DNA from 3 places in the Streptomyces sp. NPDC006743 genome. Region 2 is predicted to be linked to each of the others. Evidence: riboswitches for the same ligand, from Rfam matches in the RefSeq annotation. Region 2 holds a riboswitch; each other region holds the start of a gene.

Region 1 (4,271 bases), on a different contig from region 2:
CAGGTCGGAGTCCAGCAGTTCGCACAGGGCGACGTCCTCGGCGAGCCCCAGCCGGGCGGCGCGCTCGCGCAGCCGCAGCACCGGGAGCGTCGCGATGCCCTCGCGCAGGTCGGTGCCGGGCGTCTTGCCGGACTCGTGCGAGTCGGAGGCGATGTCCAGGACGTCGTCGGCCAGCTGGAAGGCCACGCCGAGCCGCTCCCCGTACTGCGTCAGCACGTCCACGACCGTCTCGTCGGCCCCGGACATCATCGCGCCGAACCGGCACGACACGGCCACCAGCGATCCCGTCTTGCCGCCCAGCACGTCCAGGTAGTGCTCGACGGGGTCCCTGCCGTCCTGCGGCCCCGCCGTCTCCAGGATCTGGCCGGTGACCAGCCGTTCGAACGCCAGCGCCTGCACCCGGACGGCCTCCGGGCCGAGGTCGGCGAGGATCTGTGAGGCGCGGGCGAAGAGGAAGTCGCCGGTCAGGACCGCCACCGAGTTGCCCCAGCGGGTGTTCGCGCTGGCCACGCCGCGTCGCACGGCGGCCTCGTCCATCACGTCGTCGTGGTACAGCGTCGCCAGGTGGGTCAGCTCCACCACCACGGCCGACGGCACGATGCCCGGCGCGTACCGGTCGCCGAACTGGGCCGCGAGCATCACGAGCAGCGGGCGGAACCGCTTCCCGCCCGCCTTGACGAGGTGCTGGGCGGCCTCCGTGATGAACGGGACCTCGCTCTTGGTGGCTTCGAGCAGCCCTTCCTCGACAGCCGCCAACCCGGCCTGGACATCGGCTTCGAGAGCCTGGTCCCGCACGCTCAGCCCGAACGGCCCGACGACGGTCACGAGGGGTCTCCTGTCTGCTGGTGTCTGCTGGCGCTACACGGTTTGTCGATAGGTCGCTGCCATCACTCAAGTCAGCGTATCCGGTCACGTTTCGATCACCGATAGCGCCCACCGATACAGGCCAGGTGGTATCGGATCACGACCGATATGTTTTCGATCACCACGTATGAACAGATATTTATCGACTCACTCCTCCCTACCCTGCCCCCTCCCGGGCCTCACACCGAGCACGACAGACCGGGACGGCCCGCGAGGGGCCGCGGCGACGGACGGCCACGGAGCGCGACGAACCCTTGTCCGCGTGAACGGAGCCACAGCCTCACCGAACGTGACAGCCCCCACCACCTCTCCCCTGCCCCGCCCCGACACGACCACTCCCCGCCTCTTCCCCGCCCCACCGCGCCGAAGGAGTCCGATTTACCCTTATTAGCATTTCAATTCCCGTTGGCCGTAAATGCTCCTGGCCGGATTATTCCGTGAGTTGGGTCACGCGCGGCCCGCCGCCCCGCCACTGCCCCGCACACCCCCGCTTCCCTTGCCCCGCATACGAGTTGACCGTTGGCAGAAGCAAAGGATCAAGCGCCCAAAACGCCCCGGATCAAGGTCAACTAGGGCGATGTATGAATCAGGTACTTGTTCGGGACATGTGCTCTCGCATACGTTCCCGGCCAGTCGGGTGGACGCCGAATCCTGCCACCGCCCGACATCCATCGACCGAACCACTTCATGGCAGGAGCGGGGGACCCAGGTAAGTCGCCGGGCCGGAGCGCCGTACGTCGTCCTACGTCGTACGCCGTGCCGGAACGGCTCGGGGTGAAGCCGTGCCACCCGAGGGCACGGCCGGGCACCTCCCCGCCCGAACCCGACAGCTCACCTCGCAGGCGACGGAGAGGAATCCCCCATGCCTGCAAACGGTCAGCGCCGTTCCCGCACCGCCCGCCTCGTCCGCACCCTCGCCGTCTCCGGTACGGGTGCCGCCGTCCTCGCCCTCCCGCTGATCGGCGCCACCAGCGCCTCCGCCGCCCCGGCGGCGACGACCACGGCCACCGCCAAGACGGTGAGCACGGTCGCCTACCCCAACACCCTGGACGGCTGGATCCGCGAGTCGCTCGCGATCATGGGCCAGAAGGGCATCCCCGGCACGTACAACGGCATCTACCGCAACGTGATACGCGAGTCCTCCGGCAACCCGCTGGCCATCAACAACTGGGACTCCAACGCCGCCAAGGGCATCCCGTCCAAGGGCCTGCTCCAGGTCATCCAGCCGACCTTCAACGCCTACCACGTGGCCGGCACGTCGTTCGACATCTACGACCCGGTCGCGAACATCACGGCCGCCTGCAACTACGCGGCCGCGCGCTACGGCTCCATCGACAACGTCTTCAGCGCGTACTGACGGATCCGGCTCTCAGACGAACAGTCGCTCGAGGACGACGGCCACGCCGTCGTCCTCGTTCGACGTGGTGACCTCGTCGGCGACCGCCTTCAGCTCCGGGTGGGCGTCGGCCATGGCCACTCCCCGGGCGGCCCACCGGAACATGGGGATGTCGTTCGGCATGTCACCGAAGGCGAGGGTGTCCTCGGGCCCCAGCCCCAGCCGCCCGGCGGCCAGGGCCAGACCGGTCGCCTTGGTGATGCCGCGGGGCTGCAGCTCCACGGTCCCCGGGCCCGACATGGTGACCGTGACGAGGGAACCGGCCACGCCCCGGGCCGCCGCCGCCAGCTCGTCGTCGGACAGGACGGGATGGCGCAGCAGCACCTTGCTGATGGGCGCGCGCCACAGGTCGTCGCGCCGCGCCACCCGCTGGGCGGGGAGCGTGGGGTGCGGCATGCGGTACTCCGGCTCGATGAGCGTGAGCCCGTCCACCCCGTCCTGGTCGACCGCGGCGTACACCTCCCCCACCTCCGCCTCGATCTTGCCGAGCGCCGTCTCGGCCGTCTCCCGGTCGAGCGTCCGCGACCACAGCAGGCGGTCCGAACCGGCGTCGTAGAGCTGTGCGCCCTGGCCGCACACCGCGAGCCCCGTACTGCCCAGGTCCTTCAGCAGCGAACGTACCCTCGGCGCGGGCCGGCCGGTCACGACGAGGTGCCGGGCGCCTGCCGCCGTCGCCCGCGCGAGTGCCGCGAGGGACCGCTCGGACAGGGTGTCGTCGCCGCGCAGCAGCGTTCCGTCCAGGTCGGTGGCGATGAGGGCGGGGGCGTGGGGAGCGGGCATGATCAGAGAATACGGATCCGCCACGCGGGTGACGTACGGGAACAGGACGGTGCGGCCGGTGCGGGGCGGGTCCTCCACCATGCGGTCCGCCTGTGCCGTCCCCTCGGCCGACCGGACGAACGCGCGGTCCCCGCAGAGCGGATCCGCCCCGTCCGCGTCCCCGGAGACACCGCTCCCGAATCGCCCGCCCCGGCACCCGGATTCGGACATCGCGAACTCTTTCGACACTGCCCAAGACGGCACCTCCCCCGTAACGTGTGGCGCGACCACATGAACGTGTGGCCCGGTGGCCCAGGCGCGCCCAGGTGCCGCCCCCATGGAACGCACGGCACACGAAAGAGAGGCAGAACCCGATGCCCCCCTTCGAGGTCCCCGAGGGCGACCCCTTCGGTCCGCACAACCTTCCCTACGGTGTCTTCTCCCGCGCCGGATCGCAGGAGCGGACCGTCGGCGTCCGGCTCGGCGACCACGTCCTGGACGCGGGCGCGGCGGCCGTGGCGCTCGGCTCCCCCTACGCCGCCCTGCTGGCACGGCCGACCCTGAACCCGCTGCTCGCCGCGGGCCGCACCGCCTGGTCGGACGTGCGGCGCGCGCTGACGGCGTGGGTGACCGTGCCCGCCCACCAGGAGACCGTGGCGCCGTTCCTGCACCCGCTGTCCTCGGTGACCCTCCACCTGCCCTTCGAGGTCGCGGACTACGTCGACTTCTACGCGTCCGAGAACCACGCCCGCAACGTGGGCCGGATCTTCCGCCCGGACGCCGAGGACTCGCTGACGCCCAACTGGAAGCACCTGCCGATCGGTTACCACGGCCGCTCCGGCACGGTGGTCGTGTCGGGCACGGACGTCGTACGCCCTTCGGGGCAGCGGAAGGCCCCCACCGACCCCGCCCCCGTCTTCGGCCCTTCCATCCGGCTGGACATCGAGGCCGAGGTCGGCTTCGTGGTGGGCGTGCCCTCGCGGCTCGGGCAGCCGGTGGCCCTCGCGGACTTCCGCGAGCACGTCTTCGGACTGTGCCTGCTCAACGACTGGTCGGCGCGGGACATCCAGGCCTGGGAGTACGTCCCCCTCGGCCCCTTCCTCGGCAAGTCGTTCGCCACGTCGGTGTCGGCGTGGATCACTCCGCTGGACGCGCTGGAGGACGCACGGCTGGCCCCGCCGCAGCGCACGCACCCGCTGCTGCCGTACCTGGACGACTCCGAAGAGGAGCCCGGCGGCTACGACCTGCGGAT
Region 2 (4,271 bases):
TCGGTGACCCGCAGCTCGCCCTGACCGCCGTCCAGCGGGTCCTGGAGGTGACGCCCGAGGAGGTCCAGGAGGTCGCCAAGGCCCGCCTGCGCCCCGACAACCGCGCGGTCCTCGTCTACGAGCCGACCGCCCCCGACGCACAGGAGCAGGCACCGGACGCGGACGCCGCGGCCGGCGACGACACCGAGGAGACGGCGAAGTGAGCGAACTGGCCACCATGGAGTTCCACCCCCGTCCCCAGGCGGGCGAGGCCCGGCCGTGGGCGTTCCCGGCCCCCGAGCGCGGCACGCTGGACAACGGCCTGACGGTGCTGCGCTGCCACCGCCCCGGCCAGCAGGTCGTCGCCGTGGAGGTGCTCCTCGACGCACCCCTGGACGCCGAGCCGGCCGGCCTGGACGGCGTCGCCACGATCATGGCGCGGGCCTTCTCCGAGGGCACCGACAAGTACTCCGCCGAGGAGTTCGCCGCCGAACTGGAGCGCGCGGGCGCCACCCTGGACGCGCACGCCGACCACCCCGGCGTACGGCTCAGCCTGGAGGTCCCGGCCTCCCGGCTGGCCAAGGGGCTCGGGCTGCTGTCGGACGCCCTGCGGGCACCGGCGTTCGCCGAGTCCGAGGTCGAACGGCTGGTGCGCAACCGGCTCGACGAGATCCCGCACGAGCTGGCCAACCCCTCCCGCCGGGCCGCCAAGGAACTCTCCAAGGAGCTGTTCCCGGCCACCGCGCGCATGTCGCGCCCCCGCCAGGGCACGGAGGACACCGTCGGCGCCGTCGACGCGTCCGCCGTCCGCGCCTTCTACGACCGGCACGTGCGCCCCGCGACGGCCACCGCCGTGGTCGTCGGCGACCTCACCGGCATCGACCTCGACGAGCTGCTGGGCGAGACCCTGGGCGCCTGGACCGGTTCGCGGGCCGAGCCGCGGCCCGTGCCGCCGGTCACCGCCGACGACACCGGCCGCGTCGTGATCGTGGACCGGCCCGGCGCCGTCCAGACGCAGCTGCTCATCGGCCGGACCGGCCCCGACCGGCACGACCGGGTGTGGCCGGCCCAGGTGCTCGGCACCTACTGCCTGGGCGGCACCCTCACCTCCCGCCTGGACCGCGTCCTGCGCGAGGAGAAGGGCTACACCTACGGGGTGCGGTCGTTCGGCCAGGTGCTGCGCTCCGCGCCCGACGGCACCGGCGCGGCGATGCTCGCCATCAGCGGCTCGGTCGACACGCCGAACACCGGGCCCGCGCTGGACGACCTGTTCACCGTGCTGCGCAAGCTGGCCGCCGAGGGCCTCACCGAGGCCGAACGGGACGTCGCCGTGCAGAACCTCGTCGGTGTGGCGCCGCTCAAGTACGAGACGGCCGCCGCCGTGGCGAGCACGCTGGCCGACCAGGTCGAGCAGCACCTGCCCGACGACTACCAGGCGACGCTCTATCAGCAGCTCGCCGGGACCGGCACGGTGGAGGCCACCGCGGCGGTCGTCAGCGCCTTCCCGGTGGACCGGCTGGTGACGGTGCTCGTCGGGGACGCGGCGCAGATCAAGGAGCCCGTCGAGGCGCTCGGCATCGGCCCGGTGACCGTCGTCACCGCCGAGTAGCGCGGCCCGGCACGCGCGCGTGGGGCCCTGGTGACGGACGCGTCACCAGGGCTCTGTGATGTCCGGATTGGGGGAGTGGCTGCGCTTCTGCCCTGTGGCCTGCGCTACAAAAACCCGGATCCGTTTGGGATCGGAAAGCGGGCCCGTCTAGCGTCGGTCCGGCTGTTCGTCGGGCAGTGCGCCGCACCCGCGGCACCGGACAGTCATCGCCGAGTCCCCGTACGGCGCGAGCCAGGGGAGCCGGGGACCCACGCAGTCCCTGGGGTGAATCGGGCGCCGCGCACGCGCGCGGGGCCCGTAGGAGACCTTCCTGCTCCGAACCCGTCAGCTAACCCGGTAGGCGAGAGGGAAGGAAAGGACCAGCCACCACATGGCGTTCACGCGCGCCACCGGGAAGCACCGCCGTCCCGGCCGGGTGCAGCGCACCACCGCCCGCGCGGCGGGTGTCGCGGCCCTCACCACCACCGGCGTCATCGGCACCCTCGCCGCCTCGCCGGCCCTGGCCGCCGAGACCCCGGCCCCCGCGGACACCGGCCTCACCCCGGTCGTCAGCCTCGGCGACACCGTCGCCGAGCGGGTCGACGCCCAGGCGGCCGCCCAGCTGGAGGCGGCCCGGCACAAGCAGGCCGAGGAGGCCGCGCGCAAGCGGGCCGCCGAGCAGGCGAAGAAGGCGCGCGAGGCCAAGGAGCGGGCCGCCCGCGAGGCCGAGCGCGAGCGCCTCAACACCTTCGTGCCGCCGATCACCGGCTCGTACGTCTCCACCGGCTACAAGACCGGTGGCTCCCTGTGGTCCTCCGGCTCGCACACCGGCATCGACTTCCACGCCGCGAGCGGCACCGCGGTGCACGCGGTCGGCGTCGGCACCGTCGTGCAGACCGGCTGGGGCGGGGCGTACGGCAACCAGATCGTGATCAGGATGGCCGACGGCATGTACACCCAGTACGGGCACCTGTCGTCCATCGGTGTCTCGGTGGGCCAGCAGGTCACGCCGGGGCAGCAGATCGGCCTGTCCGGCGCCACCGGGAACGTCACCGGCCCGCACCTGCACTTCGAGGCGCGCACCACCCCCGACTACGGCTCCGACGTCGACCCGATCGCCTACCTGCGCAAGCACGGCGTGCACGTCTGACGGCGGCACCTGCGAGGGCGTGCCCGTCCGAGGGCCCGTACCGCCGAACACGTGGACGCTGATCACGCGGACATCTGAACGACACCGAAAACCCCGGCCGCCCGGCCGGGGTTTTCGGTATTCCCGGGCTCCGCGTTGACCAAAAAATAACCCCGGATTCCGTCGTGCGGTCGGAAATTCCCGCGCATTGTCATAGAGTCGCCGGAACACGCGTTCGTCGCGGAGTTCCACGGGATCAATGCGGAGGTCGGTCATGCGCGTTCCGGCGCACTCGGTGTGCACGGCGATCCGGGACGACATCGTCGCCGGCGTCCACGAGCGCGGTGCCCGGCTCGCCGAGGAGGTCCTCGCCCGGCGCTACGGCGTCTCGCGCGTGCCCGTGCGCGAGGCCCTGCGCACCCTGGAGGCCGAGGGTTTCGTCGTGACCCGCCGGCACGCCGGCGCGTGTGTCGCCGAGCCCACCGGGCAGGAGGCCGCCGACCTGCTGGAGATGCGCCTCCTGCTGGAGCCGCTGGGCGCGGCGCGGGCCGCCCAGCGGCGCACCGAGGCCCATCTGAAGGTGCTGCGCGGCCTGGTCAGGCTGGGGCGGGAGCGGGCGGACAGCGGCGGCGAGGAACTGCGGTCCCTGGCGGCCTGGTTCCACGAGACCCTGGCGCAGGCCTGCGGCAGTCCCGCGCTGACCGCCGTCCTGACCCAGCTCCGGTACAAGATCGCCTGGATGTACGGGGTGCCGGACCCGGCCGACCCGGTCGAGGCCTGGGACGAGCACGGGGCGATCGTGGACGCCGTGGCGCGCGGCGACGCCGAGCGCGCCCGGGCGCTCACCGCCCTGCACACGGAGCGGGTCACCGCCGCGCAGCGTGTGAGGGCCCCGAAACGTCCCGTCAACACTTCGGGCGTCCGGCATTAACAAGGCTGCCGTATACAAAGAGGAAATCGACCCGAAGAAGCACCGGACCGCTATTCGCGCACCATGAATTCGCGCGTTTTTCCGGCGTGCGTCCGGTCGCGTTCTCGGTATGCGCCCGATCGCGTTCCGCCGGGCGCCACGATCGCGATTTTGTGCGCGCGAACTCTTCCGGAACGCGGGAACACGCGAAAGCCGCGCCGCCCGGAAAGAAAAGGGCGACGCGGCTTTCGTGTGCGCTGCGCCGTGCGGCACCGCGGCCGGTGAGCGGCGGCCGGGCGGAGCCGTGGCCACGCCCGGCACGCGGTGCGCGGTGAGCGGTCAGACGGTCTCGGGAAGCTCCTCGAGACCCTCGGCGACCAGCTTGGCCAGCCGGTCCAGGGCGGCGTCCGCACCCTCGGCGTCGGAGGCGAGGACGATCTCCTCGCCGCCCTGCGCGCCGAGGCCGAGGACGGCCAGCATGGAGGCCGCGTTGACGGGGTTGCCGTCGGCCTTGGCGATCGTCACGGGGACCCCTGCGGCCGTGGCGGCCCGGACGAAGATGGAAGCGGGGCGGGCGTGGAGGCCCTCGGCCCAGCCGACGTTGACGCGGCGCTCAGCCATGTGATGCTGCCCTTCAGTGTTTCAGGTTGTCTAGACCAGTTTCC
Region 3 (4,271 bases), on a different contig from region 2:
GACGCGCAGGGTCACTTGGGGCAGCCGCGCCGCCTCCGACAGCCGCTCGAGCTGCCGCGCCATGATCTCGGGGCCGCCGACCTCCCGGCGCAGCACCGCCTCGTCCAGCACCGCCTCGAGTGTCAGCGGCGGGTCGCCCCGCAGCACGGCCTGACGGGCCAGCCGCACCTCCACCAGCGCGTCCAGCCGGTCCTCGTCGAGCCCGTCCACGGCGGCCCGGGTCACCGCGCGGGCGTACTCCGGTGTCTGCAGCAGCCCCGGGACGACCGTCGTCTCCAGCGTGCGCATCGCGCTCGCCTGCGACTCCAGACTGATGAAGTCCCGGTACGTCGGCGGCAGGACCCCGCGGTAGGCGTGCCACCAGTGGTGCCTGCCGTCACCGTCGTCGGAGCCGGCCAGCATCATCAGCAGGTCCCGCAGCTGGGCGTCGCGGACCGCGTACGCGTCCAGCAGGGAGCGCACGTCGGACGGTTTCACGCCGCTGGCGCCCGTCTCGATCCGGCTCACCTTCGACTGGTGCCAGCCCACGAGCCGGGCCGCCTCGCCACTGGTGAGACCCGCATCGCTGCGCAGCGCGCGCAGTTCGGCGCCGAGCTTGCGGCGGCGCACCGCGGGACCGTGCTGCATGGAACCGGCTCCTCACTTCTTCCCGAACGGGCGTCACCCACGGCCTCCCGCCGCAGAGTTCACCGCTTCGAGGGACAGATATATGCACATCTTGGCGGATCGCCACCCGTGACCCGCCCGGCGGTGGCACTCTGACGGCGAAGCACCAGTCCGGGACCGTACTCGAAACCATCCGCTCCGTGTCCGACCGCGGTCCCGCGGGAAAGGGACGACGTCGCCATGGCAGACCACCTGGAAGCATCCGTCACCCTGCCGAGCGATCCCGCCTCGGTGGCGGCCGCCCGTACCTACGCGGTCGGCGCGCTGGCGGAGTGGGGTCTGCCGTCGGACACGGACACCGCCGACACCGTGCGGCTCATCGTCTCGGAACTGGCCACCAACGCGGTACAGCACACCCTCGGCCAGTCGCCCACCTTCAGGGTGGACCTGGTCCTCGACCGCGACGAACAGCTGCGCATCGGGGTCACCGACAGCCACCCCCGGTTCCCCAGACGCCTGCCGGCCGCCGTCCAGCAGGACAACGGCCGGGGCATGGTGATCATCCGTTGGCTCACCGCCGAGTGCGGCGGCAGGGTGACCGTGCGTCCCACCCGCGAGGGCGGCAAGACGGTCAGCGTGGACCTGCCGTGGCCGGTGCACACCCACCCGGTCACGGCACCGGGCGTGCGGCAGCCCTAAGAGCTGCGAAGGACCTGGGTCCCGCCGTCACCCGCGCGGCACGGCAGCCGCCGCGGTGTACTCAGCCGTCAGCCGTCAGCCGTCAGCCGTCAGCCGTCAGCCGTCAGCCGTCAGCCGTCAGCCGTCAGCCGTCAGCCGTCAGCCGTCAGCCGGCCGCGTCGTTTTCGCGCCCGTGGCCCGTCGGGCGTGTGCGCCGCCCGGGGGTGCCGGCGGTCTTCCGCGGCGCCGCCGGCACCCCCGGGCGGGTCAGCTGACCCGGCCGTACCAGACGCTCCTGGTCCAGATCTTCTCCAGCTTCACCACGTCCCCGGTCTTCGGCGCGTGCCAGATCTTGCCCGAGCCGGCGTAGATGCCGACGTGGTAGACGTACGAGCCCGAGTGGAAGAACACCAGGTCCCCGGCCCGGCGGCTCTTCGAGGAGATGTGCCGCGACTTGTTGTACTGCTGCGCGGCCGTGCGGGGCAGCTTCTTGCCCGCCCTCTTGAAGGAGTACAGCGTGAGCCCGGAGCAGTCGAACCTGCGGGGTCCCGTGGCCCCCCACTGGTAGGGGGAGCCCTTCTTGGACGCCGCGATCTGCAGCGCCTTCGTCGCCATGGTCGCGGCCGAGGCGTCGGAGGCGACGCCGGGCACCACGATCGAGCCGCCGACGGCGGCGAGGGTCAGGGCCGAGGCCGTGCCGGCCCGGGCCATGAGCGACGGGACACGATTGAGCGCAGTCATGCGCAACCCTTCGTCAGCCGCCTGTGAAGGATGACCTGTCGGATTCGGGCTGGCGAAGTAGCCCGGCCGCGCGGCGCGCGGCTTCACCCCAAGGGCAGCTCGATCCGGCCATGGCGTGACCGTTCCGGCGACCCGTCGTGCTTGGGTCCTCCACTCCTGCCGATCCACTCCTGTCGACCGGTCATCCGGGCGGCGGCAGGACTCGGCGTCCGCCCGGACCGCCCCGCCGTTGTGGCGGGGGCTTGTCGTCAGACAGGGATCTTCACCTATGGATGTCCGAAAATCCCAACGGAACCGGAGGTTTGTGTTGTTACTCACCGCTCGCCCGTTCGGGTGGACACCTCTGCGCTCGAACGGCTGTCCCCACCTCCGGCGAGCCCCGGACCAGCAGCGGAAGAAACCGTTCCGCCATCCGGGCAGACGCGCCGCGCAACCCGAACGGCCCCGGAAAAAGGACGTTTTCCTACGCCGAAAGGCGGTACGTCATTTGGGCCGTTTCGGCTCCGCCGGCGCAGCGGCGGGGCCGGCCCGCGGCGCCGGGGAGCCCGTGCCGCCCGTTCCGGTCGTGCGCGTGGCCCTCATGGAGCAAGCTGGAGTCGGAACTGTGGCCGCTCGACGACCCAGGGGATCTCCATGGCGTTCTTCGCGATGTCCAGGCGGCATCCGCTCCAGCCGCTGTCCGTCACCGACCTGGTGGCGGAGCACGAGCGGCTGCACGAGGAGAACGAGCAGTTGCAGCGTGCCCTGACCTCGCACGCCGTCATCGACCAGGCCATCGGGGCCCTGGTGGCCGTCGGACGCGTCCCTCCGGAGAGCGCCTGGCGGGTCCTGCGCGAGGTCTCGCAGCGTACGAACACGAAAGTGCGTACGGTCGCCGAGCACATCCTGAAGTTCGCCCAGGGCGGCGCCCTGTCCGGCGCCGAACTGGAGGAGCTGAGACGGGCGCTCGACCGGCACGCCGCGCGCGGGCCGGCGCGCCACTGCGCGCCCTGAACGCCACCGGAAGCACCCCTGCCACCCCGGCCCGGCCTCCCGGCCAACCCGCCCTCCCTGTCCTCCGTGCCGTCCACCCCGCCTTCCTGTCCTCCGTGCCGCCGGCCCGGGGACCGGCCGGTCCCCGGCCACCCCTCTCGTCGGCCGGCACCGGACGGCGCGGCCCCGCCCCTGGCGGCACCAGGGCCGCCCCCGGACTCCGCGACGCAGCCCGGGCGGTACCGCCCCCACGGCCCCGATCGCCCGGCCCCGGCCGGGCCCCCCTCCCGTCTCCGCTGAGCGGAACACCATACGCCGGTTATCGGATTGGCAAAGAAGGTCAACGACCCCTGTTCTCAGGCGCCTCACAGCCGGAAGGATCCCCCGTACCCAATTCGCAACGATGTACGGGGAGGTCCCACTTGAGGGCTATGAGACCGAAGAACCGCGCTGTGGTGTTCGGTTCGGCCGGCGCGCTGGTCACGGCGACCCTGATAGCCGGTGCCGTGGCGGCCCCCGCGGCCAGTGCGGACAGCCGTCACGGCCAGGACCGGGAGGCCCGCGGCGCGGCCGTCGCCGCGGACCGCGCCGCCAGGGCCGGCATCGACTGGCAGGACTGCCCCGCCGACTGGGGGCTCGCCAAGCCGATCCAGTGCGGCTACGTCTCGGTTCCGCTCGACTACGCCCACCCGTACGGCAAGCAGATCAAGCTCGCCGTCGACCGGATCGGCAACACCGGCACCAAGGGCGAGCGCCAGGGCGCCCTCGTCTACAACCCGGGTGGTCCGGGCGGCTCCGGCCTGCGCTTCCCGGCCCGGGTCACCTCCAAGAACCCCGTCTGGGCCAACGTGGCGAAGGCCTACGACTTCGTCGGCTTCGACCCGCGCGGCGTCGGCCACTCCACGCCCATCTCCTGCGCGGACCCGCAGGAGTACGTCAAGGCGCCCAAGCCGGACCCGGTGCCCGACTCCGAGGCCGACAAGCTGGCCCAGCGCAAGCTGGCGCGTGAGTACGCGGAAGGCTGCTACGAGCGCACCGGCCGCGCGATGCTCGAGCAGATGACCACCCCGAACACCGCCCGCGACCTGGACGTCATCCGCGCCGCGCTCGGCGAGAAGAAGATCAACTACCTGGGTGTCTCCTACGGGACCTACCTCGGCGCCGTCTACGGCACGCTGTTCCCCGGCCACGTGCGCCGGATGCTCGTCGACAGCGTCGTCAACCCGGCCCGGGAGAACATCTGGTACGAGGCCAACCTCAACCAGGACATCGCC

What was found. A riboswitch is a leader RNA that binds a small molecule or an ion and turns the genes downstream of it on or off. The one in region 2 is predicted to bind cyclic di-AMP.
Region 1: it holds a riboswitch for cyclic di-AMP, as region 2 does, so the genes downstream of both, ABZ719_RS29475 (transglycosylase SLT domain-containing protein) here and ABZ719_RS30180 (M23 family metallopeptidase) in region 2, are expected to answer to the same signal.
Region 3: it holds a riboswitch for cyclic di-AMP, as region 2 does, so the genes downstream of both, ABZ719_RS06870 (C40 family peptidase) here and ABZ719_RS30180 (M23 family metallopeptidase) in region 2, are expected to answer to the same signal.

The regions. Positions count from the first base shown of each region.
Region 1 covers NZ_JBEYJA010000048.1:300-4,570, forward strand. Annotated here, with positions in the region: gene ABZ719_RS29470 (polyprenyl synthetase family protein) at 1-825, opposite strand, end outside; cyclic di-AMP (ydaO/yuaA leader) riboswitch at 1,528-1,722, shown strand; gene ABZ719_RS29475 (transglycosylase SLT domain-containing protein) at 1,727-2,221, shown strand; gene ABZ719_RS29480 (HAD family hydrolase) at 2,234-3,040, opposite strand; gene fahA (fumarylacetoacetase) at 3,394-4,271, shown strand, end outside.
Region 2 covers NZ_JBEYJA010000050.1:28,007-32,277, reverse strand. Annotated here, with positions in the region: gene ABZ719_RS30190 (pitrilysin family protein) at 1-203, shown strand, start outside; gene ABZ719_RS30185 (pitrilysin family protein) at 200-1,588, shown strand; cyclic di-AMP (ydaO/yuaA leader) riboswitch at 1,786-1,946, shown strand; gene ABZ719_RS30180 (M23 family metallopeptidase) at 1,959-2,717, shown strand; gene ABZ719_RS30175 (GntR family transcriptional regulator) at 2,971-3,627, shown strand; gene ABZ719_RS30170 (HPr family phosphocarrier protein) at 3,946-4,227, opposite strand.
Region 3 covers NZ_JBEYJA010000005.1:153,906-158,176, reverse strand. Annotated here, with positions in the region: gene ABZ719_RS06880 (helix-turn-helix transcriptional regulator) at 1-627, opposite strand, end outside; gene ABZ719_RS06875 (ATP-binding protein) at 847-1,305, shown strand; gene ABZ719_RS06870 (C40 family peptidase) at 1,552-2,025, opposite strand; cyclic di-AMP (ydaO/yuaA leader) riboswitch at 2,029-2,243, opposite strand; gene ABZ719_RS06865 (ANTAR domain-containing protein) at 2,659-3,018, shown strand; gene ABZ719_RS06860 (alpha/beta hydrolase) at 3,429-4,271, shown strand, end outside.